DNA from 4 places in the Pantoea sp. C1E2 genome. Region 2 is predicted to be linked to each of the others. Evidence: predicted binding sites of a transcription regulator. Region 2 holds the regulator's gene; each other region holds the start of a gene.
The links. The regulator CRP, encoded in region 2, controls carbon source genes, mostly activating them, when cyclic AMP is high. The targets are predictions, from matches to a motif close to ATGTGANNNNNNTCACAT.
Positions count from the first base shown of each region.

Region 1: a site for CRP is predicted at 2,348-2,365, ahead of ACXI0A_RS05240 (CdaR family transcriptional regulator). Genes of this name have one in related genera too.
Region 3: a site for CRP is predicted at 5,444-5,461, ahead of mlc (sugar metabolism global transcriptional regulator Mlc). Genes of this name have one in related genera too.
Region 4: a site for CRP is predicted at 3,528-3,545, ahead of ACXI0A_RS10995 (6-phosphofructokinase). Genes of this name have one in related genera too.

Region 1 covers NZ_JBSZHT010000002.1:1,099,272-1,107,344, reverse strand. Annotated here, with positions in the region: gene ACXI0A_RS05245 (alginate lyase family protein) at 1-1,068, opposite strand, end outside; gene ACXI0A_RS05240 (CdaR family transcriptional regulator) at 1,094-2,251, opposite strand; gene degP (serine endoprotease DegP) at 2,485-3,930, opposite strand; gene dgt (dGTPase) at 4,067-5,560, opposite strand; gene mtnN (5'-methylthioadenosine/S-adenosylhomocysteine nucleosidase) at 5,659-6,357, shown strand; gene btuF (vitamin B12 ABC transporter substrate-binding protein BtuF) at 6,350-7,153, shown strand; gene ACXI0A_RS05215 (hypothetical protein) at 7,267-7,518, shown strand; gene erpA (iron-sulfur cluster insertion protein ErpA) at 7,554-7,901, opposite strand.
Region 2 covers NZ_JBSZHT010000002.1:4,178,477-4,186,549, forward strand. Annotated here, with positions in the region: gene ACXI0A_RS19945 (YheU family protein) at 1-127, shown strand, start outside; gene ACXI0A_RS19950 (phosphoribulokinase) at 189-1,058, shown strand; gene ACXI0A_RS19955 (OsmC family protein) at 1,102-1,506, opposite strand; gene crp (cAMP-activated global transcriptional regulator CRP) at 1,810-2,442, shown strand; gene ACXI0A_RS19965 (YccS/YhfK family putative transporter) at 2,501-4,576, shown strand; gene argD (bifunctional acetylornithine/succinyldiaminopimelate transaminase) at 4,577-5,797, opposite strand; gene ACXI0A_RS19975 (aminodeoxychorismate synthase component II) at 5,885-6,460, opposite strand; gene ACXI0A_RS19980 (putative adenosine monophosphate-protein transferase Fic) at 6,502-7,095, opposite strand; gene ACXI0A_RS19985 (YhfG family protein) at 7,085-7,249, opposite strand; gene ppiA (peptidylprolyl isomerase A) at 7,348-7,920, opposite strand.
Region 3 covers NZ_JBSZHT010000002.1:2,467,357-2,475,429, forward strand. Annotated here, with positions in the region: gene osmW (osmoprotectant ABC transporter permease OsmW) at 1-112, shown strand, start outside; gene osmV (osmoprotectant ABC transporter ATP-binding protein OsmV) at 112-1,248, shown strand; gene ACXI0A_RS11915 (solute carrier family 23 protein) at 1,781-3,151, opposite strand; gene bioD (dethiobiotin synthase) at 3,331-4,032, opposite strand; gene mlc (sugar metabolism global transcriptional regulator Mlc) at 4,138-5,355, opposite strand; gene ACXI0A_RS11930 (LysR substrate-binding domain-containing protein) at 5,491-6,387, opposite strand; gene ACXI0A_RS11935 (MFS transporter) at 6,482-7,738, shown strand; gene ACXI0A_RS11940 (hypothetical protein) at 7,906-8,073, shown strand, end outside.
Region 4 covers NZ_JBSZHT010000002.1:2,254,753-2,262,825, forward strand. Annotated here, with positions in the region: gene pqqF (pyrroloquinoline quinone biosynthesis protein PqqF) at 1-727, shown strand, start outside; gene ACXI0A_RS10985 (YceI family protein) at 864-1,448, shown strand; gene dld (D-lactate dehydrogenase) at 1,550-3,244, opposite strand; gene ACXI0A_RS10995 (6-phosphofructokinase) at 3,680-4,660, shown strand; gene ACXI0A_RS11000 (PTS sugar transporter subunit IIB) at 4,671-4,985, shown strand; gene ACXI0A_RS11005 (PTS sugar transporter subunit IIC) at 4,978-6,345, shown strand; gene ACXI0A_RS11010 (class II fructose-bisphosphate aldolase) at 6,332-7,174, shown strand; gene ACXI0A_RS11015 (hypothetical protein) at 7,239-7,508, shown strand; gene ACXI0A_RS11020 (PTS sugar transporter subunit IIA) at 7,518-7,955, shown strand; gene ACXI0A_RS11025 (P-loop nucleotide/nucleoside kinase family protein) at 7,952-8,073, shown strand, end outside.

The DNA.
Region 1 (8,073 bases), 3.1 Mb from region 2:
TTTCCATGGCCAGATTTTGCTGTCATCGCTAAAAGGAGCCATATAATCCAGCGCACTCAACAATGAACCGCTCTGCTGATGATAATGCCAGAGATCGCCGGTTCCACTGCGCTGCGCCAGTTGCGCGACGTTTGTCAGTGCCTGCAAATTGAAATAGCTGTAATGGAACGAGCGTGTGCGTGCCAGTTCCATTGGCTGCGTTCCGTCCGCACGAATTTGCCCGGCTATTTTATCCTGAGCTAATATCACCATCTGCTTAATCACCTGAGGTTGATGCAAATACCACGCAATGCCCGCCACCTGTGCGGCATACCAGCTGCCATGATTATTAGGTGCATCACGCTCGCCTTGTGCCAGCTTACTGTGCAGTAGCCAGTCAAGGTAATCGCTAAACCATGCGTGTAATGCAACCTGATCCTGTTGGTGCCAGCCGGGCGAATCTTGCAGTAGCTGCAGTGCATCCACCACGCGCGTGGCAAAGTAACGCCCATCCAGCACGCCAGTATGTCGGCCCTGTGCCTTACCCGGCACGCCCTGAGCAAAATTAAGGTTGGGATTCATGCGGGTAGCTGGATCGATAAACCAGCTGCGAATCATCGATTGGGCTTTCGCTGCATAACGGGTGTCGCCGGAAAAGTACCAGGCAAGTGCCAAAACCTGCACATCCGCAGTGAAACGGGCCAGACGCACACCATCGCTTTGGTCGTTTTTACTCGCCGGGTTGACCTCGCCATCGCGGCGCACCCAAGGCAAGCCATTCGGCTTAGCGGGATCCGGCCACCAGTAGGCGCTCAGGCTGAGATAATCATGGCGGGAACCGCTGGGAGGTAACATCCCTTTCTGCGTCACGCTGGGGTTTGGCTGTTTAAGCGCGCGATCGGCCGCCTGTTTGAGTTGTTGCCACGCCTGTTCCGTCTGCGGCGCAGCCTGATGATTCTGCAGTTCGGCTCGCGTAAGTTGCAGCTCCTCGCCGGATATAAAGGCCAGCGAAACGGCTTGAGCCTGGCAGGTTGCGGTCACAAGCCAACCGGCCAGCAGCCAGACCAGAGGCACTTTCAATCGGGGCATCTTTCTCTCCAGACCACGATGCGGGTCAGCTCTGTTCATCCAGTTGCAATGCCACATACAGCAGCAGTCGATCGTCAAAATTCCCGAGGTTTAATCCGGTTAGCTCAGAGATGCGGTTAAGGCGATATTCGAGCGTATTACGATGGATAAACAGCGCGCGTGCCGTGGCGCTCGGTTGGACGTTATGACTGAACCACGCCACCAGCGTACGGCGCAGTAATCCATTATTATCATTGGCTTTGAGTTTTGCCAACGGACGCGCCAGTTCATTGGCTTGCCAGCCACCGCGCAGGCTATCCAGTAGCACCGGCAGCACCAAATCCTGATAGAAGAAGCTGCGCTGCTCCGGCATGCGCTGTTTACCCACCATCATCGTGGTGCGCGCCGTGCGGTAGGAACGCGCAATGCTGCCGGGACCAGTAAAGAAATTACCCAGCGCGATGCGCATCCGCACCTGGCCACTCTCTTTCATACGCTGTAATAACTGATCCACGCGACGGCGGTGATCGTCTTGATCGTAACGGCCGTGGGCGTTAAGCGCCGGTTTCAACACCACCATTTCGGTGAGTGAGACGATGGCAATCAGGTTGTCACGATCCGGCGTCGTCAGCAGTGTTTGCAACTGCTGCAATTCCGACATGGCGCTGTCAACGCCAAGCTGACCGCTGTCCACCTCCACCACCGCCACCACGCGCGGCTGATTGAGATCGATGCCCAGGCGCTGCGCCCACTCGCTCAGCGCAGGTGAAAGCGTATCGCTACGGATCAGGTTCAGTACCAGTTCCTCGCGCAAACGACTGTCTTGCGCCAGCATGTGTAACAGCCGCGCCTGTTCCAGCATCATTTCGGCGGTCATACACACCAGTTCACCGTAGTGGCGCAGTGCCGTCGGTTGCCCGGTCAAACCGATCACCCCGACAATGTCGCCATCAATGCGTAAGGGCAAATTGATGCCGGGCCGCACACCATGCAGATGTTTCGCCACGGCTTCATCAATGTTCACCACCCTCCCCTGCGATAACACCAGCAACGCACCTTCGTGCAATTCGCCAATACGCTCACGATCGCCGCTGCCAATAATGCGGCCGCGTGCATCCATCACGTTGACATTACTGTCAATAATTTGCATGGTGCGGGCAACAATATCCTGAGCCAGTCGCGCATCGAGATGATAGGTGGCCATCAATCACTCCAGAGAAAGGGAAGAATTGACAGAATACGCATCCCACGCACGCCTGACATTGTGCAACTGCACATAGCCGGATAGAGAATGCGGGAATTGCGGTAGGCGTCACATTGCGAAACTGACATCTGCACAATATGGACCACGTTAAAGTGGTGCTGATGCTAGCGAGTCGTGCTGCATAAAAACAAAAAAGGCGAGCCGAAGCTCGCCTGCGTTGAATCGTCTAAGATTTATTGCATCAGCAGATAAAGGCTGCTGTCGCCACGCTGCACGTTCAAGGCCAGCACGGACGGTTTGGTATCGAGGATTTTGCGCAGTTCACCGAGGTTGGCAATCGCCTGCTGGTTAACGCCCATAATCACGTCACCTTTCTTCAGACCAATTCGCGCCGCTGCACTGCCTGCCTTCACATTATCCACGCGCACGCCTTTCTGGCCGTTGCTGTCGATATTGCTCAGGTCAGCACCTTCAATACCGGTGTAGATGGTGGCGGACTGCACTTTTTCCTGCGAACTCTGCTGCAGTTCAACTGTGATAGTCACTGGTTTACCGTCACGCAACAGACCCAACTGCAGTTTGGTGCCGACCGGCAGTGAGCCGACTTCAGCTCGCAGCGCAGCAAAACTGGTTAGCGCTTTACCATTCATCGATACCACGACATCACCGGCTTTCACGCCCGCTTTGGCCGCTGCCGAATTAGGCAGAACCTGGCTGACAAAGGCACCGCGCTGGGCATCGACTTTCATCGCTTTCGCCAGTTCGGAATTCAACTCGGTACCCATAATCCCCAGCTCGCCGCGTTTCACCTGGCCGTACTCAATCATCTGCGCCGTCAGGTTTTTCACCATCGCACTTGGGATAGCAAAGCCGATACCGATGTTGCCGCCATCCGGCGCCAGAATCGCGGTATTAATCCCGATGAGCTCACCGTTCAGATTAACCAGCGCACCACCGGAGTTACCGCGGTTGATCGCGGCATCGGTCTGGATAAAGTTCTCGTAATTCTCGACGTTGAGGCCGCTACGTCCCAGTGCAGAAACGATACCGGAGGTCACCGTTTCGCCGAGTCCGTAAGGGTTACCGATCGCGACCGTGTAATCACCGACGCGTAAGTCATCGGAGTCAGCGATCTTAATCGCCGTCAGGTTTTTCGCGTCCTGCAGTTGAATCAGGGCGATATCAGACTGAGGATCTTTGCCAATCACTTTAGCATCGTAACGACGGCCATCGCTCAGCTGCACCTGAATTTTGGTGGCGTTATCCACCACATGGTTGTTAGTGACGACATAACCTTTATCAGCATTGATCACCACGCCCGAACCGAGCGCACGGAATTTTTGCTGTTGGGTGTTGGCTCCGCTATTGTCACCGCCCTGGCTGCCGTCACCGCCGCTCTGGCACATTGGCGAGCTTTGGAATGGCGATCCGTCCTGGCAGAATGGCGAGTTATCACCAAAGAATTGCTGGAATTGCTGCGGCATGCGCGGGGTTTTCACCGTGGTGCTGCCTTCAACACTAATACTCACCACGGAAGGCATCACTTTTTCCAGCATGGGCGCCAGGCTAGGCAGCTGCTGGTTCGAGGAGGAAGCGGTTTCCGCCGCGAAACTAACAGGGCTTAATGCCATGCCCAGACTAAGCGCCAGCGCACTTAACATTAATGTGCTTTTTTTCATTTGTCTGTGTCTCTCTAAGATTTACGGCCAGACCATTGCTGTGGTCGTGATGATGAGATTAAGTTTTTAGCGCGAAGTTCCTAATGAAGTTTTGGGTAAAGGTAAAAATTTATTCTTCATCTTTACAAAACTCAGCTTATTCCACCGCCATCAAACGACGATACTCATCCCATGCATAATTGTCTGTCATCCCGCTGATATAGTCCTGAATCAACCGTGAACGGTAATAACGCTCCCACAACAAGCGTTGATATTTATGCTCGACAATCAGTGCTCGCATCTGCTGCTGATAAGCTTTTCGATGCTTTCCTGAAAGCTTATGAAACAGTCGTGTTTCAATCGGATATTTTGGCAGAAAGTCGTCGTTCATCAGCGTAGTAAATTGTTCATAATCCAGCAACATCAATGACTGATAGATTTCCAGCAGCCCTTTAATGACCCGATAGCCTTGTAATTCGAGCTGCTCAACTTCCGGGTGATTAAATACCTGCTGACGCGCCACGGTTTTAAATAATTTCAGCAAACGGCCTTCATCGCCGTCATCTTCCAGCAGTGCATGATTAAAGTCACCTTCAAAAATAGCCGGGAGATTATCGACAAAACGGCGCACGGCATGGCTGACCAACACATTTTGTACGTTAACCCGTAACGACATAAAAAATTGATCGCTCAGGCTGCGGCGTTTTTTCTGATTCGCTTCTTTCCATGCCTCGCTCACCGTGCGACTGAACGCATCGCCACTATTTACCGTACCCCAGGCTTTGAGCAGAGCGTTATATAAGGTTTCAACATCAAAAATATCTTTTTCGACGGCGTCATCTAAATCGGCAATACAGTATGAGATATCGTCAGCAGCTTCCATAATCCAGGTGAGTGGATAGCGATGGTGCTCTTTAATATCGGTAGCTGCGCGTAAGTCAGCCACATACTCACGCTCGGACAAATAAAAGCCCGGCTTCTTCATCAGCACGCTAAATTCTTCCGGCTTATCGCCCTGCCACCATGCCGGTGCGGTGTATTTTAAAATACAGGCGACCTGCGCGTAGCTAAGATTGAGTTGCAGCAGCGTATGCACCAGACGAATTGCCTGCGCGTTGCCTTCGAAGTGGCACAAATCCTGACGAATCATTGCATTTAGCTGGTCAAAATCCGCGCGCTGATGTTCATCCGCCACGCCCGCCACCAGCGGGTCCACCAATTCAAGAGGCAGATTATCGTCAAACCAGTCATTGATGGCGGCTTCACCAAAGTGACCAAACGGCGGATTGCCCACATCATGCAGCAGGCAGGCCATTTCAATCAGGCTCTCAAACGCGCCTTCAAATTCATCCAGTCCATAATTCGCCAGCCCGCCGCCCTGCGTTTTCAGGTTTTGCAGGATCTCTTTGGTGATGTAGCGCCCGGTTTGCTGCACTTCCAGCGAGTGGGTCAGACGTGAACGCACCGCAGCATTACGCTCCAGTGGAAATACCTGCGTCTTTTGTTGCAGACGGCGGATCGCGGCAGAATTGATGATACGGCCACGGTCACTCTCAAAGTGCCGCGTAATATAGTATTCACCCTCGGGATCTTTGCGGCTGGTATAAGGTCGGGTGAAACTGATCTTATTTTTGAAATTGATCGGCGCCATCATTACCCCTTATTTTTTGGTGAATTCATCCTCTGCCAGCCATGGTAGACTATGCCTCACTTTTAAGCTTTACATCCATAACTACAGCGAGATTCTTTATGAAAGCAGGCATTATTGGCGCGATGGAGCAGGAAGTCACTCTGCTGCGTGACAAAATTGAAAACCGTCAGACGCTGACGCTGGCTGGTTGTGAAATTTATACCGGCACGCTGAACGGTGTTGAGGTTGCTCTGCTGAAATCAGGCATCGGTAAAACCGCGGCGGCGCTCGGCACGACCCTGTTGCTGGAGCTGTGCAAACCCGATCTAGTGATCAACACCGGTTCAGCGGGTGGCCTGGCCGCTTCACTGAAAGTGGGCGATATTGTGGTCTCCGATGAAGTGCGTTATCACGACGCCGACGTCACCGCATTTGGTTACGAACCTGGCCAGATGGCCGGTTGCCCGGCAGCCTTTGTGGCGGATGAAAAACTGATCGCCGTTGCTGAGCACGTGATTAAGCAGCTGGATCTCAACGCGGTGCGCGGATTAGTGGTCAGCGGGGATGCTTTTATCAACGGTGCTGAACCACTGGCACGTATTCGCACCACCTTCCCACAGGCGATCGCCGTGGAGATGGAAGCTACCGCCATCGGTCATGTTTGCCATCAGTTCAAGGTGCCGTTCGTGGTGGTGCGCGCGATTTCTGATGTCGCAGATAAAGAATCCCACCTGAGCTTTGATGAGTTCCTCGTCGTTGCCGCTAAACAATCGTCACTGATGGTTGAAAACCTGCTGGCACAGCTGGCGCGTGGCTAAGTATTGGTTGTTAGGGCTATTGCTGCTCAGCAATAGCCTGATTGCTGCGGTACCGCGCGTTATCACCCTATCGCCACACCTCACCGAACTGGCTTTTGCAGCAGGTATTACGCCGGTCGCGGTCAGTGCTTATTCGGATTTCCCGGCGCAGGCCAACCAGCTTGAGCAGGTGGCAAACTGGCAGGGCATCAAAGTCGAGCGCATCCTGCAACTGCAACCGGATGTGGTGCTGGCCTGGCGCGGCGGTAATCCCCAACGGCAGATCGACCAACTGCAACGTTTAGGCGTTAAGGTTGAGTGGATCGATCCACAAACCATTGATCAAATGATCGATGCGTTAGCTGACCTCAAACAGTGGAGTCCGCAACCTCAGCAGGCAGAAGCTGCCGCAAAGGCATTACGTCAGCAAGAGGATGATCTGCGTAAACAGTATCAACAGCGCACGCCGATTCCACTGTTTCTGCAGTTCGGCCAGCAGCCGCTGTTTACAGCCTCACGCAATACGCTGCAAAACGAGGTGATCACGCTGTGCGGTGGCAAAAACATCTTTGCCGACAGCCGTGTCAGCTGGCCGCAGGTGAGTCGTGAGCAAGTATTAGCACGTCATCCTCAGGCGATTGTGATCGGCGGTGACCCTGTGCAAGCCGCGAATATCGTGAAATTCTGGCAGCCACAGCTGGCGGTGCCGGTGATTGCCATTAACGATGACTGGCTCAGTCGACCGGGTCCACGCATCCTGCTGGCAGCCAAACAGCTGTGTGCAGATTTACATCCGGCGAAAAATAGCACCAAATAAGATTAAAGATTCGGCAAAAATTGTCGAAAATCAAAATACAAGGCACTGCGGCCACGTATGCTCAGTGCCCTTTTTGCGCAACGCGCAACTTTTGACTTCACCAGGAATTATTCATGACCAGAGCACTGCTCCTGGCCATAGGGCTCGCGATGGCTGCGCCAATTGGCGCGGCGACTTCCACCGGCTCTATTGCCGTCACGCTGACAATATTTTCCCGCTGCGATATCTCACGCCAAAGCGAACAAACACTGCCATCGATTGATTGTGGACGTCACTTCAGCGCACAGCCGCGCGTGACTGAAAGCGTATTAAAACGCGATGCGAAGCGTCGGGAAACGTCACGATTAGTGACAGTGGAGTGGTAAAGTTCTGACCGCCAGAGCGGCGGTCAGAAAAGGGATTAGATGCTGAAGGAAGAGCCGCAACCGCAGGTGGTTTTTGCATTGGGATTGGTCACGATAAAGCGTGAACCTTCCAGTCCTTCGGTGTAGTCGACCGAGCCACCGACCAGATACTGCAGGCTCATTGGATCCACCACCAGCGCCACACCTTGTTTCTCGATGGTCATGTCGCCGTCATTCATTTGATCATCAAAAGTAAAACCGTACTGGAAACCACTGCAACCGCCACCGGTGATATACACGCGCAGTTTCAGCTCTGGATTTTCTTCATCCGCGATCAGGTTTTTTACTTTTTTCGCTGCTGCTTCAGTGAATTGCAAAGGCAGCGCTGCTACGTCGTCACTCATGTTTTACTCCGGGTAAACGTCCAGGTCAGAAAACGACCTTAATTCCGCTATTATCTGCCAGCCGCCCAGTGCAATCAAGTACTGCGCTTGACACTGTGTGCCGCCTGCGCTGCGCTAAAGTATAGCTTTAAAAGGCTTTCGCACCCGCTTGCCTTTCTAATCGGGCGACTCT
Region 2 (8,073 bases):
GGAGCGCAGCCTGGAACAGAAAGTGGCCGACGTGCGCCGCCAGCTGGAACGCGGGGACGTCGTTCTGGTGTGGTCGGAACTGCATGAATCCGTCAACATTATGCCGAAAGGCGAATTTCGCGGTTAATGCACCGCACGATAATTCGTGGTAACAATGCTCATCGCCCGACCTCACAGGGAGTTCTGTTATGTCAGCCAGGCATCCAATCATTGCCGTGACCGGTTCAAGCGGTGCCGGTACTACCACCACCAGCGTTGCCTTCCGTAAAATATTTCAGCAGCTGGATTTGCACGCTGCGGAGCTGGAAGGTGACAGCTTCCATCGCTATACCCGTCCCGAAATGGACATGGCGATCCGTAAAGCGCGCGATCTGGGCCGCCATATCAGCTATTTCGGCCCGGAAGCCAACGACTTCGGTCTGTTAGAACACACCTTCAAGCATTACGGACAAACCGGGTTAGGTGAATCGCGCAAATATCTGCACACCTATGATGAAGCTGTGCCCTGGAATCAGGTGCCCGGCACCTTCACGCCCTGGCAGCCGTTGCCGGAAAACACCGATGTGTTGTTCTATGAAGGACTGCATGGCGGCGTCGTCACGCAGCAGCAGAACGTGGCGGAGCATGTCGATCTGTTGGTCGGTGTGGTGCCGATCGTCAACCTGGAGTGGATTCAAAAGCTGGTGCGCGACACCGGCGAGCGAGGCCATTCGCGCGAAGCGGTGATGGATTCGGTGGTGCGTTCGATGGAGGATTACATCAACTTCATCACGCCGCAGTTCTCACGCACCCATATCAACTTCCAGCGCGTGCCGACCGTTGACACCTCCAACCCGTTTGCCGCACGTGAAATCCCTTCGCTCGATGAAAGTTTTGTGGTGATTCACTTCCGTGGACTGGAAGGCATTGCTTACCCTTATCTGCTGGCGATGATCCAGGGCTCGTTCATTTCACATATGAACACGTTGGTGGTGCCGGGCGGTAAAATGGGTCTGGCGATGGAGTTAATCATGACGCCACTGGTGCAGCGGCTGATTGAAGGTAAACGGATTGAATAATCCAGAAATTCTGTAGCGGCGGCCGTTTGGCCGCCCGCTGATGCTATCGCTCAATCACTTCGTAACTGTGCGTCATTTTCACACTATTGCCGAGCATGATCGCCACCGAGCAATACTTCTCCGCCGACAGATCGACAGCCCGCGCGACCGCTTTATCGCTTAGCGCCTTGCCGCTAACGATAAAATGCAGGTTGATTTGCGTGAAAATACGTGGCGCTTCTTCACGGCGCTCGGAGGTGAGTTTCACCTCGCAGTCAGCCACGTCATTTCGACCCTTTTGCAGGATCGACACCACGTCAATCGCGCTACAGCCGCCAGCTGCCATCAAAACCATCTCCATCGGGCTCGGCGCTTTGTCGCCCGAGTTACCGTCCATTAATACCTGATGGCCTGATGAGGATTCTCCGAGAAAGGTCAGCCCTTCCACCCATTTCACTCGTGCCTGCATTATTCTTTCTCCTGAAGTGGCGGTTTTGCCGCCAGAGTACGCTTTCACTTGATAAACAGCAATCCAGACACATCTGCCCTTTGCTGAAGCGAGACAACAGAAGACAGCTTGCAAAAGCTGTGCTACAAACAGTGCTGAAAATATTTTCGTCATAACAGACGAAGGCGGGAAGAATCAAAAGCGTAGCTTAAGAATCACCCGGAAATAATTTTCCTTTACTGGAAGCGCTCTACGATTACACCGCCTGACAGGGAAAACTGCCCCCTGTATTTTGGGCACGATTACAACAGAGGATAATAGCGAATGGTTCTCGGCAAACCGCAAACAGACCCTACACTCGAATGGTTCCTGTCCCATTGCCATATTCACAAATATCCGTCCAAAAGCACACTCATCCATCAGGGTGAGAAAGCGGAAACGCTGTACTACATCGTGAAAGGTTCCGTCGCGGTACTGATCAAAGATGAAGAAGGCAAAGAGATGATCCTCTCCTACCTCAATCAGGGAGATTTCATCGGCGAACTCGGCCTGTTTGAAGAAGGTCAGGAACGTAGTGCCTGGGTACGTGCGAAAAGTGCCTGCGAAGTGGCTGAAATTTCCTACAAAAAATTCCGTCAGCTGATTCAGGTAAACCCGGATATTTTAATGCGACTCTCGTCGCAAATGGCGCGTCGTCTGCAAGTCACCTCCGAAAAAGTGGGCAACCTTGCCTTCCTCGATGTGACGGGCCGTATCGCGCAAACGCTGCTTAATCTGGCTAAACAACCAGATGCGATGACTCACCCGGACGGGATGCAAATCAAAATCACCCGTCAGGAGATTGGTCAAATCGTGGGTTGCTCACGCGAAACCGTGGGTCGTATCCTGAAAATGCTGGAAGATCAGAACCTGATCTCCGCACACGGTAAAACCATCGTCGTCTACGGCACCCGCTAATTTCTTATCACCCACGGCGTGATGGCAACATCGCGCCGTTTTTGTTTGCGATGAGCTGATGTGGCGCCGAATCATCTATCATCCTGAGGTCAACTACGCACTGCGGCAAACGCTGGTGCTGTGCCTGCCTGTGGCTCTTGGCTGGCTGTTTGGCGATCTGCAAAAAGGCCTGCTGTTCTCCTTAGTGCCTGCCTGCTGCAACATGGCGGGTCTCGATACCCCGCATAAACGCTTCTTCAAACGCCTGATTGTCGGCGGCTCCCTGTTTGCCACCGCCAGCTTTTTGATCCAATTTCTCACCAGTGACGCGATTCCTTTACCGCTGATCCTATTCGTGCTGCCGCTGCTGATAGGCGTGACCGGCGAAATCAGCCCACTGCACGGTCGCTTGCTGCCCGCCACACTGATTGCCGCCATCTTTAGCCTCAGCCTGGTTGGACGCATGCCCATGTGGGTGCCGCCGCTACTGTATATCGGTGGCACGCTATGGTACGGCCTGTTTAACTGGTTCTGGTTCTGGCTGTGGAAAGAGCAGCCGATGCGTGAAACCCTTAGCCTGCTGTATCGGGAATTGGCGGATTACTGCGATGCCAAATATACCCTGCTGACGCAGCTCACCGATCCGGAAAAGGCATTACCACCGCTGCTGGCACGCCAGCAAAAAGCCGTTGATCTGATCACCACCTGTTATCAGCAAATGCATATGCTGTCGGCCAGTCGTGATAACAGCCACAAACGCCTGACGCGCGCGTTCCAGGTGGCGCTGGATTTGCAGGAACACATCTCGGTGAGCCTGCACCAGCCGGAAGAGGTGCAGAAGCTGGTGGAACAGAGTCACGCCGAAGCGGTGATCCGCTGGAATGCGAAAACTATCTCTGCGCGCCTGCGTCTGCTGGCCGATGCCATTCTCTATCATCAGTTGCCCGATCGTTTTCACATGGAGAAGCAGCTCGGTGCGCTGGAGAAGATTGCGCGTCAAAACCCCGATAATCCGGTGGGTAACTTCTGCTATTACCACTTCAGCCGTATCGCTCGCGTGCTGCGCACCCAGAAGCCGTTGTACACCCGTGACCTGATGGCCGATCGCCAGCGCCGTTTGCCGCTGTTTCCGGCGCTGCGCAGCTATCTGTCGCTGAAATCCGCCGCATTGCGCACCGCCGCGCGTATCTCGGTGATGCTGATGTTTGGCAGTGCGCTGGCGCTGTTCTTCAATATTCCCAAGCCCTACTGGATTCTGATGACCATTATGTTCGTCAGCCAGAATGGCTACAGCGCCACACGGGTACGCATTCAGCACCGTGCGTTGGGCACCTTTGCCGGATTGCTGATCGCGGCCGGTTCGCTGCAGCTGGCGGTGCCCGAATCGATCACCTTGCTGTTTATGCTGGCCATCACCCTCGCCAGCTATCTGGTGACGCGCAAGTATTACGGCTGGTCGATGATTGGCTTTACCGTGACGGCAGTGTATTCGCTGCAGCTGCTGTCGCTGAACGGCGCGCAGTTCCTGTTACCGCGCATGATGGACACACTGATGGGCTGCCTGATCGCCTTTGCCGGCATGATTTGGCTATGGCCGCAGTGGCAGAGTGGCTTGCTGCGCAGCAACGCACATGATGCACTGGATGCCTATCAGGAAGCGCTAAGAATGCTGCTGGGGCCGGAGCAATCCCCCGAAAAGCTGGCGTATCAACGCATGAAGGTTAATCAGGCGCACAATGCGCTGTTTAACTCCCTGAATCAGGCATCCAGCGAGCCGGGCTTTAATGCGCAGTACCTGAAAGATATGCGCATGTGGGTGACGCACAGTCAGTTTATCGTTGAGCATCTCAACGCAATGACGATTCTGGCGCGTGAGCACACCATGCTGACGCCCAAACTGGCGGAGCGTTATCTGCAATCCTGTGAAATTGCGCTGCAGCGCTGTCAGCAGCGACTAGCCTATGACGGACCAGGCAATGACAGCAATATTCTGGAAGCGCCGGAGAATCTGAATGAGGGGCCGGTGACGATTGTGGAACAGCATGTGAAGCGGATTCTGCAACATCTGAACGTCATGCACACCATCTCTTCAATGGCGTGGAGCCAGCGGCCACATCATGGCAGCTGGCTCAAAGTACTGCGCCCGAAAAGCTAATCAGGCAGCCAGCACTTTCTCAATGGCTTTGGCGAAACGCGCCATGCCTTCTTCGATATCGGTCGGTTCGATCACCAATGACGGCACGAAACGAATCACATCGGTGCCGGCGGTCAGGATCATCAATCCTTCTGCGGCTGATGCGTTGAGAATGTCGCGCGCCTTGCTGGCGTGCTGCGGTTTCAGCGCTGCCCCAATCAGCAAACCTTTGCCCCGAATCTCACTGAACAGATCGTATTTGCTGTCGATCGCCTGCAGCGCTTCAACGAACTGCTGACGACGGGCTTCCACACCACCCAGCACTTCAGGGGTGTTGATGATGTCCAGTGCGGTTTCGGCAATCGCACAGGCCAGCGGATTGCCGCCGTAGGTGGTGCCGTGCACGCCGGGCGCCATCACTGAAGCGATTTCATTGGTGGTCAGCATCGCGCTCACCGGGAATCCGCCGCCCAGCGCTTTCGCGGTGGTGATGATGTCTGGCTTGATGCCGTAATGTTCGTAGCTGAACAGCTTACCGCTACGACCCATGCCGCTCTGCACTTCATCCAGCACCAGCAGCGCGTTGTGCTCATCACACAGTGCACGCAGGCCCTGCATAAATTCCTGCGTCGCCGCCACCACGCCACCTTCGCCCTGAATCGGCTCGACGACAATGGCGCAGGTATGATCATCAATCACCGCTTTCACCGCATCCAGATCGTTAAACGGCACATGCACGATATCCGCCGGTTTGGGACCAAAGCCATCGGAGTATTTCGGCTGGCCGCCGACGGAAACGGTAAACAAGGTACGTCCGTGGAACGCATTGTGGAAGGCAATGATTTTGCTTTTAAACGGGCTGTGTTTTTTGCAGGCGTAATAGCGTGCCAGCTTGAAAGCAGCTTCGTTGGCTTCCGCGCCGGAGTTACCAAAGAACACGCGATCGGCAAAGGTCGCGGCAATCAGTTTACTAGCCAGACGCAGCGCCGGTTCATTGGTGAACACGTTGCTGGTATGCCACAAGGTTTCGCCCTGCGTTTTCAGCGTTTCCACCAGCGCCGGATGGCAATGGCCCAAAGCAGTCACCGCGATGCCGCCGGAGAAGTCGATATACTCTCTGCCCTGCTGATCCCAGACTCGGCTGCCCTTGCCTTTAACCGGCACGAACTGCGCTGGTGCATAAACAGGCAAAATCACGTTATCGAACGTTTCCCGGGTTACCGCTAGTTTTTCCGCTGCCATTGCCGACCTCATTGGGTTATTTATTGAGCTGAAGTGAAATTATAATCACAAAATATGCATAAAAAATCACACGAAGGCAAACATAAGTTACGCGTTGAGGAAATTAGCCAATAGCTGATGGCCCTGCTCGCTGAGGATACTCTCAGGATGGAACTGCACCCCTTCCAGCGGCAAAGTGCGGTGGCGGAAGCCCATGATCTCATCGGGCTCGCCATCACGCAGGCTCCAGGCTGTCACTTCGAATTCTGCGGGCAGCGTATCGCGCGCCACAATCAGTGAATGATAGCGCGTGACGGTGAGCGGATTATTAAGGTCGCGAAATACGCCTTGATGAGTGTGCTGGATAACAGAGGTTTTGCCATGCATCACCTGACGTGCACGCACGACCTGTGCACCGTAGGCTTGCGCAATCGCCTGATGGCCGAGGCAGACACCGAGAATCGGCAAGCGTCCGGCAAAATGGCGGATGGCGTCAAGAGAAACACCGGACTGATCCGGCGTACAGGGGCCGGGGGAAATCACCAAATGGGTGAGTGGCAGCGTCTCCATCTCCGCAAGCGTGATGGCATCGTTACGCACCACGCGCACTTCTGCGCCCAGCTCACAGAAGTACTGGTAGAGATTCCAGGTGAAGGAGTCGTAGTTATCAATTAACAGCAGCATAGTGCCCTCAGGCCAGTCAAACCGCCGCTATTCTACGCATTTTAGCGTGCAGGGCTCACCACTTTCGCAAACTGCGCCGTTAGCGGTGCTAAATCCCCCGATACACCGTTAAACAACGCGGTACGCCAAGTCTCTCGCTCCAGTTTGTCCCACGTCAGCAGGTAGCCGGCATGCAGCGCCAGCTGTTCGAAGAAAATGCGCTGCGTGCGGCCATTGCCCGCGCGGAACGGATGCAATACGAAGATCTCACAGTAATAATGCGCAAGCCGCGCGACAAACTCATCCTGCGTCAGGTTTGTCAGCTGTTGCTCATCTTCCAGCGCGCTCATCAGCGCATTACCCTCTTTCTCGATGTATTCGCAATGGCAATAGGGTGTTTCGTCGCGCCAGATATCAATGCTGCGCAGCTCCCCCGCCCAGCTGTAGAGATCCTGAAACAGCGTGCGGTGAATATGGCACAACCACGGCATACCGGTGCTGCTCGGGCCGAGTTCCAGTGTCGCCAGACGTGCCGCGCTAAACGCCAACTCCGCTTTACGCAGTTGCGCTTCATCATGAATATCGAGACGATTTTTCAGCACCGTGTCGTTGTGCCAGACGTAAGGGTCGCGCACAGCCAGACTGTTATCCGCCATATTGCCTCCTCAGTGACTCAAGTCGATCTTCATGTTGCTCAGCCGTGATATCGCTGAGTACGTAACCGGCAAGACGGCAGCTGGCCTGATAATTGGCCATGCGGCGCTGTTGCCACAGGGTGGCTTTCTGTTTTTCGGTGAGTTGGCTGGTCATTGCGCCTCCGACAAGCAATTTGCCCTAAGTATAAGAGCAAATTTTAGCTTTGCCGGAGAGCAGCAGAACGCGCCAGCGAGCAGCGGCGCGTTAAATCATTAAGGCAGGACTTTAGCAGACAGGATAACAATCGGTTTTGACGGCACATTTTGGTACGGGCCGACATCTTTGGTAGGCACCTGAGCAATCTTGTCGATCACATCCTGACCTTTCACAACTTTACCAAATACCGCATACCCGAAGTCACGTTGGCCGTGATCGAGGAAGGCGTTATCCGCGACGTTGAGGAAGAACTGGCTGGTGGCGCTATCTTTATCTGCAGTACGCGCCATCGAGATGGTGCCACGCAGGTTACGCAAACCGTTATCGGCTTCATTCTTGATCGGTGCCACGGTCTGCTTCTGCTGCATATCCGTGGTGAAACCGCCGCCCTGAACCATGAAACCAGGAATCACGCGGTGGAAGATGGTGTTGTTATAAAAACCGTTGTTGACGTAGTCGACAAAGTTTTTCACCGAGACCGGGGCTTTCTGGTTATTCAGTTCGAGTTCGATATTGCCCGCAGAGGTGGTGAGCAGCACATGAGTATCCCCTTTGGCTGCCAGAGCGGTAGCGGATACAGAAGAGAGCGCTAACAGGGCGACTGCCGCTGTCAAAGTACGTTTAAACATGAAAGATTCCTTACCATGGAGTGCAAGCTCAAAAACGAGATCGATTGTAAAGAGCAAGTTATACAAGAGCCAGCGTTTTACCGATATTTACGCTGATGTTGCGATTGTCATACTTTTTGGGGCGCGCAATCATTTGCGTGACCAAAATCACAC
Region 3 (8,073 bases), 1.7 Mb from region 2:
TGATGTGCGCATGCTGATTGCCGGTGCACTGATGATTTGTTTATTAGCGATTGTGCTTGATTGGCTACTGCACCGTTTGCAGTCGGCGCTGACTCCTAAGGGGATTCGATAATGATAAAACTGGAAAACCTGACGAAAACCTTTACGCAAAAGAACGGCACCTCCTTCAACGCCGTGGATAACGTCAGCCTGGAAGTGCCTGCCGGAGAGATGTGTGTGCTGCTAGGCCCTTCCGGCTGTGGCAAAACCACCACGCTGAAAATGATCAACCGTTTGATCCCAGCCAGCAGCGGTAAGATCTTGATCAACGGCGAAGACACCAGCGGACAAGATACCGTCACGCTGCGTCGTAATATCGGCTACGTGATTCAGCAGATTGGTCTGTTCCCCAACATGACCATCGAAGAGAACATTACCGTGGTGCCGCGCATGCTGGGCTGGGATAAAAAACGCTGCCGCGAGCGTGCTACCGAGCTGATGAGCATGGTGGCGCTCGATCCCAGCAAATTCCTGCATCGCTATCCGCGTGAAATGTCTGGCGGTCAGCAGCAGCGAATCGGCGTTATCCGCGCGCTGGCGGCTGATCCACCGGTGCTGCTGATGGATGAACCCTTCGGTGCCGTCGACCCGATCAACCGTGAAGTGATTCAGAACGAGTTTCTGGAAATGCAGCGCCAGCTGAAGAAAACGGTGATGCTGGTGAGCCATGATATCGATGAAGCACTAAAACTCGGTGACCGCATCGCGGTATTTGGACAGGGCAAAATCGTGCAGTGCGCCAGTCCTGACGAACTGTTAGCGAAACCGGCCAATGATTTTGTTGGATCCTTTGTTGGCCAGGACCGCACGCTAAAACGCCTGCTTCTGGTGCAGGCAGGCGACGTCACCGATCAACAGCCGACCATCACGGTTAAGCGCAGTACCCCGTTGCAGGAGGCGTTCGCCACTATGGATGACAACGATATGCGATCTGTCACCGTGGTGGATAATGATGGCAAGCCGCTGGGGTTTGTGAAGCGTCGTGAAGCCCGTAATGCCCCCGGAAGCTGCGAGGAGATGCTGCATACCTTCAAGGTGACGGGCAAGGCCGAAGAGAATCTGCGCGTGGTGCTATCCAAGCTGTATGAGCACAACACCGTCTGGATGCCGATCGTGGATGAGGAAGGACGCTACAGCGGTGAGATTTCGCAGGACTATATCGCGGATTATCTCAGCTCAGGACGCACGCGCCGCCGATTGAATCCTTAACCAAGCGCACAATGGCTGAACCTTGAGGAACAGTGCACGACAGCCTGAATGCAGACATGCAGCGCGAAGGCTTAATCATGGGGCAAATCGCACGGCAGCCCGAGTCCAGACAAACCGCACAACAGCTGAAACGTTGGAAGAGGCGGCAGAGGAGTAAAGCGTCCTGCGCCAGGGATGGCGCGGGCCGAGCCCCAGGGATGGTTTATGGCGTCTTTACGATCTGCCGCCTCTTCCGACGTATGCACCGACTCACAGCCAGCGGTTTACAATCAACTCATGCCCAGACTCACAATCAAACTGCACAACCGCTGAAACGTTGGAAGAGGCGGCAGAGGAGTAAAGCGTCCTGCGCCAGGGATGGCGCGGGCCGAGCCCCAGGGACGGTTTACGGCGTCTTTACGATCTGCCGCCTCTTCCGACGTACGCACCGACTCACAGCCAGCGGTTTAAATCCCCATCTCTTCCGACGTACGCACCGACTCACAGCCAGTGGTTTAAATCCCCATCTCCCCAACGCACGCACAAACTCAAATCAGTGATTTTCCTTCACCGCATTGATCACCCGCTCATCACCCCGTTCCGATGGCAGCACGATATTCAACAGCATCGCCAGAATGCCACCCGTGGTCACCGCATGACCAAACAGATTACTCACTAACGGTGGCAACTGCTTCAACACCTCAGGCACAGCTTCTACACCTAAGCCAATGCCAAATGACACCGCAACGATCAACATCTCACGGCGGCCCAACGGGGATTGCGTCATTACACGAATGCCTGCCGCCACCACACTGCCAAACATCACCAGAGTGGCGCCGCCGAGTACCGGCGCGGGAATCTGCTGCAGCACATTCCCGATCACCGGAAACACACCTAACAGCAACAGCATCACGCCAATCACCATGCCAACATAACGGCTGGCCACGCCGGTCATCTGAATCACACCGTTGTTTTGCGCAAAAGTAGTGTTGGGGAATGCCGAAAACATCGCAGCGAACAAGCAGCTAATACCATCTGCCAGAATGCCGCCCTGCAAACGACGCTGGAAACCCTCGCCCTCAATCGGTTGCTGCGAGATCAGGCAGTTCGCCGTCAAATCCCCTACTGCCTCAATCACACAAATCACCGACACCAGGGCAATCGGCACGAAAATGCTCCAGCTAAAATCAAAGCCAAAGCGGAAAAATGAAGGCAAAACCAACCAGTGACTGGTGGCCATCGGTTTAATGGGCAGATGGCCGGTCAGTGCCGCCGCCAGACAACCCACGGCGATGCCTGCCACCACCGCAACCAGGCGCATCCAGCGATTTTGGGAACGGTTGAGCACAATGATCACCAGCAGTGTCAGCGCGCCCAGCGCCAGATTGCCCGGAGCGCCAAAGTCAGCGGCGTTATGACCGCCTGCCCAATCGGTGATGCTGACTTTAATCAGGCTGATACCGATCAAGGTAATCACCGTGCCGGTCACCACGGGCGTCAGCACTTTCCGCAGCGGCACCACACAGCGGCTGATTAGCATCGGGATAAACGCGGCCACAAAGTTGCATCCCATGATCATCGCCATGATCGCTTCCGGTGAACCGCCCTGCGCTTTCACCATCAATCCACCGGATAAGATGACACCGAGAAAAGCAAAGCTGGTGCCTTGCAGGCAAATCATGCCCGCCCCAACACCCATAAAGCGGCGCGCCTGCAAAAACGTCCCTAAACCCGAAACCAGCAAAGACATGCTAATCAGATACGGAATGTAAGCCTGCAATCCAAGGATTGAGCCAATAATCAGCGGCGGGGTAATGATCCCCACCACGCTGGCAAGGACGTGCTGCAACGCAGCGAAAAAGGCGGGAACAGGGCCAATACGGGCTTCAAGCCCATACAATAAACCTTTAGGGGAGTGCGACATGTGTATGCTCCGGCAGAATATTCATCAGCATGGCTGATGCATGATTCACGCCATTGGCACTCACATTCAGGAAAAAATTTATAACCTCATGATAAAAAGCTGATTTAAGCAGAGCAAAATCGGATGCTGAATCCGAAACCTTAGATTCAGCCACCGACTGTTTGCATCACTTCGTTTCATCACGCCGCAGGCTGTGCACTGTCAATGTGCATCAAAGCCTCATCCAGCAGGGAAATATCCAGATAGCCACTCAGCTCACGCTGCTCGGCACGCGGCAGATAAGGCAACTCACCCAACAGCGGTGCGCCCAGCTTTTCACGCAGAACATCAATGATTTCAGCGTAATGAGCCAGTCCTGGGTTAATGCGGTTGGCGACCCATCCCACTAAAGGCAACCCATCACGAGCGATAGTCTCGGCGGTCAGTAAAGCATGACTAATGCAACCTTCTTTGATGCCCACCACCAGCACAACCGGCAGCTGTTCCTGTTGAACCCAGCTGGACAACGGTTGCAGATCATTCATCAGACTGCGCCAACCCCCGGTTCCTTCCACTACCACCCGCGCGGCGCGGCTTTGTAACTGCTCAAGGCTGCGGCTCAGCAATGAATAATCAATGCGCGCGGATGCGCTGGTGCTGATTTCATCTTCTTCCAGCGTGATGGGATTCACCGCCTGGTACGGCAGTTCAAGACCCGATGCCTGCTGCAACAGCAGAGCATCTTTATTACGCAACCCGTCGGGTGTGTGCTGTGCACTTTTGGCAACAGGTTTAAAGCCCGCTGCACAGAGGCCCGCTTTGGCGAAACACTGCAGCAGCGCGCGTGACACGACGGTTTTACCCACCGCGGTGTCGGTACCGGTGACAAAGATTGTTTTCACCTTATTCCTCCTTCGTTAGAGCGATGTGTAACCTGCGAAGAAGGCAGTTTAAGGAAATGTCTCTGACGGCAGATTGCGTTAGCGCAAACTTAAGGCGAGCAGTGATTAGCCTTGCAACAGTTTTACCAGCAAATGGCCGCTGTAAAGGGAGTCTTTGATCAGCGCGGCGGCACCGTGAGTACCCGGATCGCTGAGGCTGGTGGGTGCGAGCTGAATCTCATTGCTGTATGCGGGTAACGCCTGCTGACGAATGGTGCTGCTGACGGCAGGAAACAGCACATCAGCGGCTTGATTAAGCGGTGAACCAATAAGGATTTGTTGTGGATTGAAGATATTCACCATCATTGCCAACATGCGACCCACGTGATGGCCAACACCGGCAATCACGTCACGCGCCAGCCGATCGCCCTGCTGTGCGGCTGCGCATAAACTGGCGATGGTCAGGGGTTCCCGATGCAGCAAACTGTCGGGTTGTGAAGATAAACGCTGGGCCGCCAGTTGCAATAAACTTCCGGTGCTGGCTACGGTTTCCAGACAGCCATGATTGCCGCAGTAACACTGCTGACCATAAGGATCGATCTGCGTATGGCCAATTTCAACCAGCGCGCGGCCACGTTTATGCAACAGCTGTCCCCCGCTGATCACGCCCGCGCCTACCGTTTCATCAATCACAATTTGAATCACATCCTGCGCACCGCGCGAGGCACCAAACAGCGCTTCAGCCAGCGTCCAGGCGGAGATGTCATGTTGAACAAATACCGGTAAACCCGTGAGCGTGGAGAGCGTTTCACCTAGAGGCATTTCCTGCACGTCGTACCCCGGCATGCGATGCACCACACCGGAAGCCGCATTGATCAAACCGGGCAAGGTGATGGCAATCGCGGTGAGACGTTCAAGTTTATTCTGATGGCGGACGAAGAAGTCATTGACCATATTCTGCAGCGTTTGCAGCAATGGTTGGTCAGCGCTGGCAGGCAGGGGCAAACGATCTTCCTGCAGTGCCCGGCTACTGAGATCGCGCAGCGTCAGCGTGATCTGGCCCGGTTGAATGCGAATAGCCAGGTAGTGCCAGGCGAAGGTGTCGAGAATCAAGCCAATGGCCGGACGACCACGGCTGCCTGGATCCTGAAACTCGGTTTCCTGCACCAGATGCGCATCGAGCATTTCACGCACGATTTTGGTGATACTGGCGGGTGCCAGCTGGGCACGTTTAGAAAGCTCAATACGCGAAATCGGGCCGTATAGGTCAATCAGTCGGTAAACCACACCTGCGTTGGTCTGTTTTATTTGGTCAATGTGGCCAGGCTGACTGTCCAGATTCACGCCCTGCTCCCGGATATTTTCGCGCTTCTAAATAAACAGCAGCTATGGTGATGCAGATTGGCAGGCAGCGTCAAATATTTGATTAGAAATGTGATTTATCGCACATAAAGATCGGGCCATTATTCACCGGGTGATTCAAATTTCGGCATTCTGCAGCATCAACTGCATCATATTGTGCATTTGCGCACTGGGTTCACGCGTGGCTGACCAGACCAGCCAGACTTCAGAAATGGCATCGTGCTCCTGCAAGGGAATCCACACCACATCGGCCAGTCGCGCACGTCGAAATGAAGCTGGCAGAATGGAAACACCCAATCCGGTTGCGACCAGACCGAGTATCGTCATCGCTTCACCCACTTCCTGCGTAATAAAGGGTTTGATTTGATAACGGTGCAGCAGCGCCAGTGTTTCACCGTACAGCGCCGTACCACCCTGCGGATCAAAAAACACGAAGGGCTCGTTGGCCAGTGTCTGAATGGAGATCGACTCAGCATCTGCCAGCGGATGTGCCCAATGCACCAGCGCACACAACGGCTCGCGCAGCAGCACCCGATGCTGTAAATCGCTCGGCAATGGCGTATTGCGCATCACACCCAAATCCAGCCGACCTTCATGCAACGGTGCCAGCTGCTGGCGGGTGTTATTTTCCTGCATCGAGATGTGCACTTCCGGCCAACGCTGACGAAATTGATACAGCGCATCGGAGACCAGGCCGGTGAAGGGAGCGGAAGAGGTAAAGCCAATGCGTAGCTCTCCTTCCTGTCCGCTATGTACGCGAGCCGCCCGACTGGCAGCTTGCTCAACCTGCAGCAGAATGGTGCGCGCATCCTGTAAAAACAGCTGACCGGCAGCCGTGATCTGCACGCTGCGATTAGTTCGGGTAAACAGCTGCGCGCCGATCTCTTGCTCCAGCTGCTGAATCTGCTGGCTGAGCGGCGGTTGGGAAATATTCAATCGCTGTGCTGCGCGACCAAAATGCAGTTCCTCGGCAACGGCAACGAAATAGCGTAAATGGCGCAACTCGACATTCATATCTTAAACGTCTCATTTGAGATTATTAATATATTGTACAACCTAATCTCACTTTCCTAAAGTTATCAGACCGTTTCTCATCTAAGGATATTCCGTGAGTCGCTCTTCCCAGGCAGTGACAATTCATGAAGACGAGTTGTCCGCTAAGCCTGCTTCAACCGTAGCCCCCTCAGAGTGGATTGAGCGTGGATCGCCGCAGTTTATGCGCGTCACGCTGGCATTATTTTCCGCTGGATTGGCCACCTTCGCGCTGCTGTATTGTGTGCAGCCGATTCTGCCCGTGCTGTCACAGCAGTTTGGCGTCTCTCCCGCCGAAAGCAGTATTTCATTATCACTCTCAACCGGATTGATGGCGCTGGGCTTGCTGGTGACCGGTCCGCTATCCGATGCTATTGGGCGCAAATCCGTGATGGTGACGGCTTTGATGCTTGCCGCCATTTGCACGCTGATTTCCGCCACCATGACGAGTTGGCAAGGCATTCTGATGATGCGTGCGTTGATTGGTCTGTCTCTCAGCGGCGTGGCGGCGGTCGGTATGACCTATTTAAGCGAGGAGATCCATCCCCGCGTGATTGCCTTCTCGATGGGTCTGTACATCAGCGGCAATTCCATTGGCGGTATGAGCGGACGCTTGCTCACCGGCGTGCTGACCGATTTCTTCTCCTGGCGTGTGGCGGTTGGGGTGATAGGTTGCTTCTCGCTGGCCGGCGCGTTGATGTTCTGGAAGATTTTACCGGCGTCACGTCATTTCCGTCCCGCCTCGTTGCGCCCGCGCAGTTTATTCATCAACTTCCGCCTGCACTGGCGTGATAAAGGATTACCCTTCCTGTTCGCTGAAGGTTTTCTGCTGATGGGCGCGTTTGTGACGCTGTTTAACTACATCGGCTATCGTTTGTTAAGCGCACCCTGGTCGCTGAGCCAGGCGGTAGTGGGACTGCTGTCGGTGGTGTATCTGACCGGATCGTGGAGCTCACCCAAAGCGGGCGCGATGACCAGTCGCTTTGGTCGTGGTCCGGTGATGATTAGCGCTACCGCCATTATGCTGGCTGGGTTATTGCTCACCGCCTTTAATTCTCTCTGGCTGATACTGCCCGGTATGATGCTGTTTACGGCGGGCTTTTTTGCCGCGCACTCCGTTGCCAGCGGCTGGATTGGTCCACGCGCACGCCGTGCCAAAGGCCAGGCCTCGTCACTCTATCTGTTCAGCTATTACGTAGGTTCCAGCGTAGCGGGTACGTTAGGCGGCGTGTTCTGGCACAGCTATGGCTGGCCGGGCGTAACGCTGTTCATCAGTGTGCTGCTGTTGCTGGCCTTGGTTGTTGGCTGGCGTTTACAGTGCCGAAAACTGTAATACCTTTCATCTAAACGACGGGGCCGATGCGCCCCGCGTCTCCCTAAAGCCCACAGAATCGGGCGATCAATCAGTCCCACTTAAAACAAAACGACAATTCGTCGCTATAATCCTTTTTATTCCAACAATAGTTAGATTTTCTTTTTTCACAGCAATGAGGACGTTAGATGCAACTCTATTATTACGTCGATAAGCATGCAGGCTATAACGACAACCATGTGGTACATGCAACAGGCTGCCCATTCATCCCTTCTGATAGTGCACGGCGCTTTCTCGGGACTTTCTACACACCCACCGCCGCCATACAACAAGCGCGTAAATTTTATTCCAGTGCT
Region 4 (8,073 bases), 1.9 Mb from region 2:
GCTGCCGCCTGCCCAAACGATCGTGATTCGTCAGCTTCTCGCTGCCTTACCGAATCAATTGATTGCCCCGACCATTGACGCTCAATGGCTGGCAGCATGGTGTGGCAAACACACGCATTTACATCAGCGTGTGTCGCATTTACTCAGCGACTTCGCACTCGATTTGGCAAACTGTGTTCAGCCGCCGCGCTTGCAACGAGGTATTAAGCCGATTCCTTGTACCGGAGGCGATCAGGCACTGCTGCTGTTTATTCCGCTGCCGCTGGCTGATGACAGGCATTTAGCCGCATTGCGCGCGCTGTCGTTGCTGCTGGAACCACGCTTTTTCCAGCGACTGCGGGTCGATCAGCAGATTGGCTATGTGGTGTCGGCGCGCTACCAGCGCGTGGCGGATGTCGATGGGCTGATGCTGGCACTCCAGTCGCCACAGATTCCATGGCAAACGCTGCTGGGACACTGCAAACGCTTCTTACATGAGACCTTGGCAGAGTTAGGCGCCATCTCGCCGCAAACTCTAGCGGCCTGGCAAGCCACGCTGCGCGAGCAGTGCGATGCCAGCGATAATGCGGAAGCCGCACTGCAGGGGCTGCGGCAACAGCAAGGATTGCCGAACCTCACGCGTGATGCGGTTGCATCCCTGACGTTGCCCCTAATCCAGCAGCTTCATACCCGATTAATGCGCGAACGCCGCCGCTGGCGAATTCTCATCGCGGTAGAAAAGCCGTAAAACTTTCACCACTGTAAATTATTACCCACTGATATTTTTGAATATATTTGAAGGTCACGGGCAAATCTCTTCACTATTCCTCGGCCCGGGATTCCGAGACACTCAATAGATTCTCCCGATCTAAAAGGAACTCTGAGTGAAAAACGTTACACGCCTGGTCCTGCCGTTGCTGGCAACCGCTGCTTTGTATGCACCCGTTTCACAGGCTGCGGCTATGCATTATGACCTCGATCCCGCGCACACCTCGGTTATTGTGACCTGGACGCACTTCGGTTTCTCCCATCCAACGGCTGACATCCCCAACAGCAAAGGTACGCTGGTATTTGATAAGGATCATCCAGAGCAGTCGCGCGTGGATGTTACATTGCCGGTTTCACAGATTGATTCACATGTGCCCGCGCTGACCAAAGAGTTTCTCGGCGCGGAATATTTTAATACCGCCAAATATCCCTCAGCCGTTTTCCACAGCACCAAAGTGGTGGCGAAGGGCGATAACAAGTTTGATGTGGAAGGCAATCTGACACTGAAAGGCATTACTAAACCGATCACGCTGCACGCCACACTGAATCAGCAGGGCATGCACCCGATGGTGAAGAAGCAGGCGATTGGTTTTGATGCTACAGGCGTGATCAAACGTTCGGACTTCAAACTGGATAAGTATGTACCAGCCGTAAGCGATGATGTGACGCTGACCCTTTCCACCGAGGCGTACGCAAAGTAATTCGTTCTGCATGCCAGACAAGTAAGGTTGCGCATCCTGTTTCTGGAAAGGGGGCAGGATGCGTAACCACTGAGAAGATGAGACGGTTTTAGGTTATGCCTTTACGCCCAATACTTCTTCTTGCTGGTCTTTCCTACGCCGGGATTGCAGCTATTGGTCGGATCCAACTGCTTCCAGTGGGCCACGTGCTCACACGACGCCTGATAGAGATGTCCGACATTATGCTCAGCCGGATATTTCGCACCGCGCTGTTCAAGATAGACTTTCACCGCCTCTTTAAACGCCTTCGCATCCACCCCTTCCTTCAGCACATAATCCTGATGATTCACATAACAGAAAAAGTGTCCGCAGCAGGAGTCGACTTGTACCTGTGCCGCCAGATGCTCCGGAAGGGTGATTCGCCAGTCATCGTCATTGCGACGCAACGCCACGTCAAACGCCACCAGACGCTCATTCGGGTTGTAACCTAGCGCATCACAATAAGAGATGGTGCACCCGCCCACGCCAAAACGCACCAGGAAGGCATCCGCGGCTTCGCGTGCGTTGCAATGGAAAAAGCCGCCGTTCTTCTCAGCAAAGAATCGTTGCAACAACGTCTGCAACTCGCGGGTCTGCTGCGCATCGACCTTGATCATCAGATGGTGTTGATACTCATCGCGGTAGGCCATGATGCGCGGGGCGATAAAGCTCGGCGTCAACTGGTTAAAACATTGCAGTGCCCGATCAACAAAATTACGCGGCAGGAAAGGGAGATGACTGACACGCACATCCCATTTCGCTTTATTTCCCATCATCTTAGGAATAGCCTGCGGGCCGAGTTTACGAATCGCCAGATACATATGTTTGGCGTAGCGCACGGTTAAATCGAACGCGTTGCGATGAATGTATTCGGCCTGCAACGGCAGTTCGGACATTTCGGTGAGGAGAAATCGGCGCAGTGCTACCAACTCTCTTTCATCGTGAGTGCCAATATAGAAGGTATCGCTGCCCGCGCTGGCTTCAAAAGTGGGCAAACGCACCGCAAATACCACCACCTTGCCTGCGCTGCCGGAACTGTCGTGCAGGTAACGCAGATCGCCGTTGAAGCGTGAAGGGGAGTCGGCGGTGACATCCCGCAGGCGATCGGCGTAATCTTCGGCCCAGATTTTGCCCTGCCAGTCGGGTTGATCGCCGGTCTGATACTGTTGCTCAACCAAATTCTTAAGCATCGCTTCGGGTGTTTCACCCAAATCGATACCCAGATGATTCACCATTTCCAGGCGACCATCGTCATGAATGCGGGCAAACAGTGATTTCTCGGTAAATGCAGGGCCCCGGCGAATCAGTGAACCGCCAGAGTTATTGCAGATACCGCCAACCACTGACGCGCCAATGCAGCTGGAACCAATCACCGAGTGCGGTTCGCGTCCCAACGGTTGCAGCGTCTGTTCCAGTTCGGTCAGTGTAGTGCCGGGGAAGGCGATCACCTGGCGCGCCTGATCGATCACCTGTACACCCTTAAGCAGGCGAGTGCTGATGATGACCACGTCGCGATCGTAATCATTGCCATCCGGGGTTGACCCGCCGGTCACGCCGGTATTCGAGGCTTGCATCAAAATAATGGCACCCTGTGCCACGCAGACTTCTAGTGTTTGCCACAGATGCTGCACGCTTAGCGGCAGCACCACCGCCAACGCTTCGCCTCGGCCCACACGAAATCCTTTGGTGTACCTGGCTTTGTCATCGGCGTGGGTCAATACCTGTTTGTCGCCCACTATGCCAGCGAGCTGACGCAACATCTCCTGCGAGTTGGTCATAATTTCTCTTCTTCGTCATTTATTTGCTGCGATATTGGACAGCCAGATAAACGTGACGTCAATCATTCATCGGCACTGATCAAGAAATAACGCACTGAATCATTATCCCTTTATCTTTCGTGGGGAAACGTCTGCGTTCCTATAAAAATGCGTGGGCAATCACAATTCGGATCGAAAGAAATGAAGCTGGCGAAGCGATTAAACGGCCTGTGCATTTTACAGTGCAAAATAAATTTAACTAAATGATTTTAATGACTTTATAGATTAGTGCTCTAAATATCCAATGTGATATATATCACATAAAATTAAGTTTCAGGGACGGTGTCAATGATCCGGGCAGATAAATTCATAGTGAAAATGTGATCTTCATTGCAAATAGAAAAGTCGTTCACCGGAAGAATGGATGTCAGACGCACAGCATACGGATGGATGACAATGAGAATTGGCATAGTGATCAGCGGTGGCGATGTAACCGGAATCAATAACTTCGTGTTTCAATTATCACGCATGACGCAGGCGAATATGGTGTTATTTAATGGCGGCATTCCGGGATTACTGGAAAATCGTCATCAGGAAATATCGCAGCGTGATTTGGTGGATTACGCCATCACTTCTATTCCGGTTATGCAGTCAGGGAGAACTACAAGGAAATTAATTCGTCCGGAATATGAAATTATCACTAAACACCTCAAAGTGCTGCGTATCGATGTATTAATCATGGCCGGGGGTGATGGCTCATTACAATTCCTGCATACGTTGAGTGAATTTGGCGTGAATTGCTTTGGCGTGGGCATGACCATTGATAATGACGTTTTCGGCAGTGACTACACCATTGGTTTTTCCACCGCCTGTGAGCAGGTATTAAAAGAAGTCTCGAAATTAAGAAATACCGGCCGCGCGTTAACCGGTCGCGTATTTATGGTGGAACTACTCGGTGGCTATTGTGGCGAGTTGACGCTGCAATCGGCGATTAAATCGAATGCTGACTTCGCACTGATTCCAGAGTGTCAGATTCCGCCGCAGGAGCTGGCAGACCGCATCAAACAGCGCCTTGCCGCGCAGAACAGCGTAGTGATTCTCTGCTCTGAAGGTTACACGCGTGAATATTCACCGGGCTTTCAGGGAGCAATAGATACCTTAATTAAACAGATTGAACCGCTGATTGGTGTACGTATTCGTAAAACTATCATCGGTTACGGCTTGCGTAGTGGTGACCCGACCTGTGAAGAGATTTATCAAGGCACCATTATGGCCAGTGAAGTTGCGCGCTGCATTCAATCGGGGATGCGCAACAAAGCGGTGATTATTAATGGCAGTAATCGACCGATACCGATTGATCTTATAAGCATGAAAAAACGCCTGGTTGATACCGAAGGGCATCATTACAAACTCGCTAAACAACTGCATATTCTGTGAGGAAAACACCATGCTGAAAATATTATGTGTCTGTGGATGTGGTCTGGGTTCAAGTTTCGCTATTGAAATGAGCGCCAAATCCGTATTAAAGAAACTCGAAATTGAAGCGGATATTGATCACACCACGATTTCAGAAGCCAATGCTTTTAAGTCCGACATGATTCTAACCCAAAAAGCCTTTGCGGATGTCCTGAATGCCGATGCCAGCCCCGAGCAAATCAAACGGGTGATTATTCTAAATAAGCTGACCGACAAGGCAGAAATTGAAGAAAAAATCGTGGCGTTTATGAAAGAACGTAATCTGAAGGTTTCTAACCATGAATAGTGTGATCGACTTCCTGGTAAAAGACTTATTAGGGCAGGCATCGATTCTGATCGCCTTTATTGCCCTGATTGGTCTGCTACTGCAGAAAAAATCCGCAGGTAAGGTGGTGGAAGGCACCTTTAAAACTCTGTTGGGCTTCTTAATCATGATGGCGGGTATCAACATTATTGTGGGTACGCTGACCTTCCTGAACACCATCTTCACCCACGGTTTTGGCATGAAGGGTTATATCACCGACGTTGCCGCCATTGCCGGGTTAGCGAGCCGCGAGCTGGGCTCAGAAGTGGCGCTGACATTGTTGGTGATCTTTATCGTCAACATCATCATCGCGCGTCTGACGCCGTTCAAATACATCTTCCTCACCGGGCAAGCGCTGCTGTGGATGGCGACCATCGGTGCGGTGATTGGCTATAAAGCGGGGCTGACAGGTTTACCTTTGATCCTTACCGGTGGCATTTTCGGCGGCATTATGGCGGTAGTGATGCCTGCGCTGGCACAACCTGTGGTACGTCGTATCACGGATTCTGACGACGTGGCACTTGGACACTTCTGCACCATCGGCTATCTGCTGACGGCGGCAGTGGCGAAAGTGGTGGGCAAAGGTTCTCGCTCGACGGAAGACCTTAAACTGCCGGACAACTTTAAGTTCCTGCAGGACACCTATCTGTCGATGGCAGTGGTAATGGTGCCGATGTACCTGATCCCAGCCGTGGCAGCAGGTCCGGAATTTATTGGTCAGTACAGCAACGGCATGAACTACCTGATGTATGCCTTCATGCAATCGATTCAGTTTGTTGCCGGCGTGTTCGTGTTGTACAGCGGCGTGCGTTTACTGCTGAACGAACTGGTGCCAGCCTTCCGCGGTATCGCCATGCGCCTGGTCCCGGATGCTAAGCCCGCACTCGACTGCCCGGTGATGTTCCCTTACGCGCCGAATGCCGTGATCGTCGGCTTCCTGGCGACAACGCTGGGTTCTGTGGTCGGCATGCTGGTGTTCCCAATGTTTGGTCTGGCGATGATTTTGCCAGGGCTGCTGACCAACTTCTTTGCCGGTGGCACTGCAGGCGTGTTTGGTAACGCGCTGGGCGGACGTCGCGGCGCAATGATCGGCGGTTTTGTGCACGGCCTGTTCATCACTTTCCTGCCGGCCATTCTGGTGCCGATGCTCGAAAGCTACGGTTTCACCGGTGTGACCTTCAGTGACTCTGACGTCATCAGTACCGGCCTGGTATTGGGACATGCGTTCCAGGGCAACTGGTTGTTCGTCGCGCTGTTTGTTCTCTTCATCACTCTGATCGCCTGGTTTGTTAACGGAAAATCCCCTAAATCCCACGAGGAAAAGCTTCATGAAACTTTATAACTTTACCGATCTGTTACAGGTGGCTAAAGAACGTGAATTTAAAGCGCTCGGTTCCTTTAATTTGCACTGCCTGGAAATGTTACCGGCCTTTTTTAAAGCAGCAGAGAAAACCAACAGTCCATTAATGATTCAGATCTCAACCGGTACGGCGAAATATCTCGGACATAAATTATTAGTCGATGCGATTTGCTCGTTATCAGAAAGTCGTAATGTGCCAACGTGCCTGCATTTGGATCACTGTTCAGATCTCGATGCCATTCAAACGGCACTGGACGCCGGATTCAGTTCAATTATGTATGACGGCTCGCATTTATCGATTGAAGAGAATATTGCCAATACCCGTCGCGTAATTGATATGGCGCGTCCACTGCACGTCTCAGTAGAAGCGGAACTGGGTGCGATTGGCGGCTCAGAAGACGGTAAAGAAGTGGAAATGAACGATGCTTCCTTCACCACCGTAGATGATGCCAAACGCTTCGTCGAAGAAACCGGCGTGGATATGCTGGCCATCTCCATCGGCACCGTACACGGGTTGTATACCGGTAAGGCACACATTCAGCATCAGCGTCTGGCGGATATCACGGATGCCACCAAAACGCCTCTGGTACTGCATGGCGGCACCGGCGTGAGCGATGAAGATATGCGTCTGGCCGTGCGCAGCGGTATCGAAAAGGTGAACGTCGGCACGGAAATGAACGTGCAGTGGGTGGCAAACTGCAAGCAGACGTTTGAAAAAGGCCGGGTGAACGACAGCGTGCGTAATTTCCTGGTGCCCGCTAATGATGCCGTAACCAATGTGCTGGTAGAAAAGATTTCACTGTTCCGTTAATCTCGACTCACTCATGATGTAATAAACCTGAGGTGCCCTGGCGCCATTCGGGGCAGGAGACGCTATGTTTGGATTCTTGAAAAAGGGCTCGGAGAATAAGAGCCAGGATTCACAAGAAATAGATCTTCAGGCAGAAACCATCAGTGGAAAAATTAGCGAGCTGGAACAACAGCTCGCTGTTAATCCGCAGGCGGTCGATACGCAGAAACAATTAATGCTGGAATATAATCGCGCATTAAATATCTTTGCGAAAAGCCGCCGTTTTCGTCAGGAAATTGATCCGCTGTTCGTTAAAATTGATGAACTGCGCAACACCATCCGCAAGTCAATTTAAGGAGGCAGTATGAGTATTAAACGACTGCTGCAAGAAGCGAATGCGATTCAGGTGGGGATCAGCGCCACGGACTGGCGTGAAGTGATCGCGCTGGCCGCGCAACCGTTGGTTAGCGGTGGATATGTGAAAGATTCGTATCCAGAGGCGGTGATTGCCAATACGCTAACGCACGGTGCTTATTATGTATTTGAGGAAGGGATCGCGATTCCGCATGCGCGCCCAGAGACCGGCGTGCTCAAGGATTGCTTCAGCATGATTCTGCTGGATGAGCCGATATCGTTCGAGGGCAGTGACAAAGCCGACATCGTGATTATGTTCGGTGCGCGTGACAGCAATGCTCACATTGAAGAAGGCATTCGCGCGATTGTTTCACTGCTGGAGGATGAAGAAACGCTGGTGCGGTTACGCCGGGCCAGCAGCGTCGCGGAGGTGATAGAAATCCTATGACTTCTCACACTGAAGAAAAGGTCGTGGTGCTGGTCAACGGCATTCCTGCATCGGGTAAAAGCACGCTAACACGGGCCATGGCGCAACAGTTTGGTTTTCCAGTGCTGACGCTGGACAG